DNA from 2 places in the Clostridium oceanicum genome. Region 1 is predicted to be linked to the other one. Evidence: riboswitches for the same ligand, from Rfam matches in the RefSeq annotation. Region 1 holds a riboswitch; the other holds the start of a gene.
The links. Region 1 has a riboswitch for lysine ahead of ABDZ71_RS02225 (aspartate kinase). Riboswitches for the same ligand answer to the same signal wherever they lie in the genome.

Region 1 (3,439 bases):
TCGCTACAAGTTTTAACTGCTTTTAAAACTATATTATCTAATACAGTAAAACCAAATTTTGAATCTAATTGTCCTGTTTTTATATAACTATGAGTATGAGCTTCTATTCCTGGAGTTACTCTTAATAAAACTTCTTGAGTTTTATTAAGCTTTTTAGCTATACTACTTATAAGTTCTAATTCATAAAAATTATCCGCTACAAATTTACCTACTCCAAGTTTTATACCCATCTCTATCTCATCTTTTGTTTTATTATTACCATGAAAATAGATTTTGTTCATAGGAAAACCGCTCTTATAAGCTGTATATAATTCTCCACCAGATACTACATCTAAGCACATTCCTTCTTCATTTATAAGATTACACATAGCTTTAGTTAAAAAAGCTTTTCCTGCGTAAGCAACTTTATTTCCTGATTCTTTTACTTTAAAATTTTCGATGTAACTTTTACAGCTTTGTCTCATAAGCTCTTCATCCATAACATATAAAGGAGTACCAAAGTTTTCTGCTAAACTTTTAGCACTTATTTCCCCTATATATAGAGCATTATCTCTAACATTCATACTTCCAAACAAATTCATAAAATTTCCTCCTATGGTAAATAACCTCTATCTATTTCCTATAAATTAAATTCTTTTGCTACTATATTTACTGCATTAAATTTGTCTTCTCTTTTTATAGCACATGTTATTCTTATTTCAGAAGTAGTTATCATCTTAACTTCTATATGATTTTCGCTAAATAATTTAAATATTCTAGCAGTAACCCCTGAAGTAGTTTTCATTCCTATACCTACCACAGAGAATTTTGTTATATTTTCATCTATATGAATCTTATCTCTGCTACTGTATTCTTCTATAATTCCCATACATTCTTCTACATCTTCTTTTGGTATAGTAAAAGATAAATTAACTGTATTATTTATAGGTGCAGTTTGACTTATCATATCTATATTTATATGTCTTTCAGCTACTTTATTAAATATATCTGATATTATATTTATATTGTTTGATACATCTTCAATTGTTATTGACACATCATCATCACTTGTTGCTAGCCCTGTTATAGCTTTCATTTCCATATTCATATTATTCATCCCCTTTATAATAGTTCCTCTTTCATTTCCGTTACTTAATCCAACATATATAGGTATATCATATTTTTGACCAAGTTCTACCGCTCTAGAATGCATAACTTGAGCTCCTAAACTAGATAACTCTAACATTTCTTCATACTCTATATAATCTAATTTTTTAGCATCTTTATATACTCTAGGATCTATGCTATATATACCATCTACATCTGTGTATATCTCACAGCTTCCTTTTAATTTTGCTGCAATAGCTACTGCTGAAGTGTCTGATCCACCTCTTCCTAAAGTAGTTATATTTCCTTCTTGGTTTATCCCCTGAAAACCAGCTATCACAACTATTCTTCCCATTTTTAAACTTTCTTTAATTTTACTGTCATCTATATCATCTATAAATGATTTTCCATGCATACCATTAGCCTTTACTCCTACTTGATAAGCGGTATAACTTATAGATTCAAATCCTAAACTTTTTATAGTCATGGCAAGTAGAGAAGATGACATCATTTCCCCAGTAGATATCAAAGCATCAAGCTCTCTTTTATCTGGATTACAAGTTACTTCTTTTGCTAAACATATTAAATTATCTGTAGTATCGCCCATAGCTGAAACTACTACTACTACATCATGCCCTTGCTTTTTTTTGCTGATAACAGATTCAGCAACTTTTTTTATTTTTTCAATAGTTCCAACAGAACTCCCACCATATTTTTGAACAACTATAGACATGTTAATCCCCCTTTTTTAATATAAAATTAAAGTGCAACAAAGGAACACCTTTGCTGCACTTATACTATCTATATAATAATATATTAATACAACCCTAGTGTACCTATGTAGCTCTCCACTAAAACGTGACAGCTTTACACATATTATGTGTAAATCCAGGAAAAAACTTTGCCAAATTTATTTCCTTCGGCCACAATTCCTTTCTCTATTTATCATAACCTGCCGGTTCAAAATAGATACTAATAATTCTGGCGCCTCTCCATAAGTAACATAATTATTCGTTTTTTTAAATTTTTATTAGTTTAACATAGATTTTAATATAAATCAACAATTTTTATGTTAAATTTATTATTTTAAAGTATAAAACTTCTTTAATGATTCTATCATATAGACTTGATCTTTTACTCCACCTAGTTCTCTAATAGAATGCATAGCTAAAAGAGGAGTTCCAACATCTACAGAATTAATATTAACATGTGTTGAAGATATAGGCCCTATTGTAGACCCACCTCTTTCGTCAGATCTATTAACAAATTTTTGAACAGGTACTTTAGCTACATTGCATATTTCTTCATATACTGATGTAGAATATGAATCTGATGTATAACTTTGATTAGCATTAATTTTTATAACTGGACCTTGATTTATTATAGGTTTATTAGTTGGATCCGCTTTTTCTTCTCTATTTGGATGAACTGCATGAGCAGAATCACAAGATATAATAAATGATTTAGAAAGAGTTCTAAAATAATCTTCTCTATCTTTTCCTAAAGCTAAAACTATTCTTTCTATTACATTTGAAAGAAGAGGAGAATCTGCCCCTTGTTTTGTAGAACTTCCTACTTCTTCATTATCAAAACAAACTAGCATTTTACTTGAATTTTCTATATCTGTTTCTACTAAAGCTTTTAGTCCTGCATGAACCATAGTTAAATCATCTAATTTAGGAGAAGATATAAATTCATTATCCATTCCCATTACACAGCCTTTTTCAAACTCATATAAAAATAATTCAAAATCTAATATATCAGATTTTTTTATATTTAACTCTCTACACAATATATTTGTTAAATAGTCTTTTTTTTCTAACTTTTCATTTATCATTCCAAGTATAGGTAACATATCTTTTTGTCTATTTAATTCATAACCTTTATTTACCTCTCTGTTCATATGAATAGCTAAATTAGGTATTATAATTATTGGTTTTTTTACATTAATTAATTTCGTTTCAGGATTAAATGGATTTTTGCCTTTAACTGTAACTCTACCTGCTAAAGATAAAGGTCTATCCATCCAAGTATTTAATATTGGTCCCCCATACACCTCTGTATTTAATTTTACATAATCTCCTTTAGAAAATATATGTGGATTTGGTTTTATCTTAAATGTAGGTGAATCTGTATGAGCTCCTACTATTCTAAATCCACTATTTTCAATATCTTTATCTCCTATACTAAAAGCTATTATAGCAGAATCGTTTTTTGTAACATAGTACTTCCCACCTTTTACAAGATCCCATCTTTCACATTCTTTAAGTTCTTCAAAATCATTTGAATCAAGAATATATTTAATATTTTCTACAACATGAAAAGGCGAAGGACTATCATATATAAAGTTTAT
Region 2 (3,439 bases), on a different contig from region 1:
TCAAAGATAGCTCCAGTAAGAATTTTTGGAAATTTTTATACATGGATATTTAGAGGAACACCATTGTTATTACAGTTGTTTTTCTTTTACTATGGTCTTCCTTTTATAGGGATAGAATTAATACCATTTACAGCGGCTATTTTAAGTTTAAGTTTAAATTGTGGTGCATATATGGCTGAAATTATAAGAGGTGGAATTCAATCAGTAGATAAAGGACAGTTTGAAGCTTCCAAAACCTTAGGACTTTCATATAAAGATACAATGTTTAAGGTAATATTGCCTCAAACATTTAAACTTATAATTCCTCCAGTAGGAAATGAATTTATAGCTATATTAAAAGATACATCTTTAGTATCAACTATTTCTATGGTTGAGCTTATGAGAACAGCTCAGCAAATGTATTCTACAACTTTTAAACCTATAGAAATATTTATGTTAGCAGGTATATTATATCTTTTACTTACTACAATATTTACATCTGCATTTTCTATATTTGAAAAAAGATTAGCAGTATATGATTAAATTTTGTAGATATTAAAAAATGATTTGACACTTTAGCATGATAAAGTTACAATATATATATATTAATATTGTATGTTATTCCTATTTGGAGAGGAGAATTTTTATGGAAAGTTGTTGTAAAGCTCAAGAATATTCTAATGCAAACTATGAGAATGTTCCTGTTATGATAGAAACTAAAGATATATCTAAAAAATTTGGAGATTTAGAAGTATTTAATGATTTAAGTGTAAAAGTTAAAAAAGGAGAAGTTCTTGTAATTATAGGACCTTCAGGATCTGGTAAAAGTACTTTTTTAAGATGCTTAAATAATTTAGAACAAATAAATAGTGGTGAAATAATAATAGAAGATGAAAAATTTAATTTAAAAGATAAAAAACTTATGAAAAGAATAACTACAAAAATGGGGATGGTTTTTCAAAACTTTAATTTGTTTCCTCATATGACAGTTATGAATAATGTTATGATAGGACCTACTATTTCTAAAAAAGAAAATAAAGGGGAAGTTAAAGAAAGAGCAAAAAAGCTGCTTAAAAAAGTAGGATTAGAAGATAAAATGGATTACTATCCTTCAAAGCTATCAGGAGGCCAAAAACAAAGGGTTGCTATTGCTAGAGCTCTTGCTATGAATCCAGATATAATGTTATTTGATGAACCTACATCTGCACTAGATCCAGAACTTGTAGGAGAAGTTTTAGGAGTAATGAAAGATTTAGCAAAAGAAGGAATGACAATGGTTGTAGTTACTCATGAAATGGGATTTGCAAAGGAAGTTGCAGATAGAGTTATATTTATGGATGGCGGAAAAATTGTAGAAGAAGGGCATCCTAGTGAAGTATTTAACTCTCCTAAAGAAGAAAGGACAAAAGCTTTTTTAAATAAAGTAGTTTAGATTCTTTCTCTTGACTAATTATTATATAGATATTATAATGAATTAAAAGTGAATAATAAAGGATAGAGGAGCAACATTAATAAGTACTTTTATGGAGGTAAGCACTTAGAAGTTAAAGGAAAGGTAATGCTGCCGAAGGATTCAGTGGACGCTTTAAAGCTGTATGCCTGGATTTGCATAGAATATATGCAAAACTGTCACAATGTATTTTGTGGAGAGCTATCATTCAAAAAAACATATTTTAGTATTTAAATGCTATTTATTATGCCTTGAGTGAGTAAGCTTAAGGCTTTTTTGTTTTGATGATGGTTTTCCTCCTGGGATTCACTTAGTTTTAAGATAATGAAAGAGGAGGAAAAAAATGAAAAGAAGAAGAACTTATATTTTAATATTATCGTTAATGCTTGTCTTAATAGCATCTACTACGGCTTTAGCCGCAGATCTTGATCCTAAAGTAGTGCAAGCTAATGCAAATAGACTAGGTGTGTGGACTATTTTACCACCAGTTATTGCAATAGTACTTGCTTTTATAACTAAAAATGTAGTTATCTCATTAACTATAGGGGTAATTTCTGGATCGTTTTTAATTCAAATTGGTGGAACTAACATATTTATGGCAATATTTAATTCTTTCTTAGATTTAGTAAGTAGAATACTTGGATCTTTAGCAGACCCATGGAATGCAGGTATAATACTTCAATGTATGGTTATTGGAGGACTTATAGCATTAGTTTCCAAAATGGGAGGGGCTAAGGCTGTTGCTGAATCTTTAGCTAAAAAAGCTAAAACACCAAGAAGTACTCAAATAATTACTTGGCTTTTAGGGTTATTTGTATTCTTTGATGATTATGCTAACTCACTTATAGTAGGACCTATAATGAGACCAGTTGCTGATAAGATGAAAATATCAAGAGAAAAATTATCTTTCATAGTAGATGCTACAGCAGCTCCAATAGCAGGTATAGCCCTTGTATCTACTTGGGTTGGTTATGAAATAAGCTTAATTAAAGATGCTTATACTAGTATAGGTGAAAGTACAAATGCATATGGATTATTTTTATCAACAATTCCATATAGATTTTATAATATATTAATATTAGTATTCATAGTTGCAATAGCTTATTTTGGAAAAGATTTTGGACCAATGCTTAAAGCAGAAAGAAGAGCAAGACTTACAGGAAAATTAATGGATGATACAGCAAAACCTATGGCATCTACTGAAAGTACAGAACTTGAACCTAAAGAAGGAATGAAACTAAGTGTTTGGAATGCTATAATACCTATAGGAATATTGATTATAGCTGCATTCGCAGGATTTTATTATAATGGATACAATGCAATAATGGGTGGGGAAGATAAGGCATTAATAGCATTACTTCAAAGTTCACCTTACTCACTTGCCTCTATAAGAGAAACCTTTGGAGCTTCAGATGCCAGTGTAGTTTTATTCCAAGCAGCATTACTTGCTAGTATAGTAGCTATGATAATGGGAGTATCTAAAGGAGCTTTCAAAGTAAATGAAGCTATAGATACTTGGGTTACAGGAATGAAATCATTAGTTATAACAGGTGTTATTCTTTTACTTGCATGGTCTTTAAGTGGAGTTATAAAAGAACTTGGAACAGCTAAATTCTTAGTATCTATTTTATCAAATTCTATACCTCAGTTTTTACTTCCAAGTATAATATTTATCTTTGGTGCAGTAATATCTTTTGCTACAGGTACATCTTATGGAACAATGGGTATATTGATGCCACTTACAATACCTCTTGCACATGCTATATCACCAGAGTATTCTTATGTTGTTATGAATGCCAGTGCTGTTTTAACAGGAGCTATATTTGGAGATCACTGTTCACCTATATCAGACACTACTATAATGTCATCTATGGGATCTGCTTGTGATCATTTGCATCATGTATCTACACAAATGGTATATGCTTTAACTGTTGCAGGATGTGCAATACTATTTGGATATATACCAGTAGGTTTAGGATTACCTATATATATAGTTCTTCCAGTATCTAT

Region 2: linked by a shared signal. The riboswitch ahead of ABDZ71_RS09505 (Na+/H+ antiporter NhaC family protein) and the one ahead of ABDZ71_RS02225 (aspartate kinase) in region 1 are both predicted to bind lysine.

What each region holds. Positions count from the first base shown of each region.
Region 1 is NZ_BAAACG010000003.1:113,815-117,253, forward strand. It holds gene lysA (diaminopimelate decarboxylase) at 1-581, opposite strand, end outside; gene ABDZ71_RS02225 (aspartate kinase) at 620-1,819, opposite strand; lysine riboswitch at 1,920-2,087, opposite strand; gene ABDZ71_RS02230 (M18 family aminopeptidase) at 2,168-3,439, opposite strand, start outside.
Region 2 is NZ_BAAACG010000008.1:746,697-750,135, reverse strand. It holds gene ABDZ71_RS09515 (amino acid ABC transporter permease) at 1-522, shown strand, start outside; gene ABDZ71_RS09510 (amino acid ABC transporter ATP-binding protein) at 686-1,411, shown strand; lysine riboswitch at 1,467-1,641, shown strand; gene ABDZ71_RS09505 (Na+/H+ antiporter NhaC family protein) at 1,773-3,439, shown strand, end outside.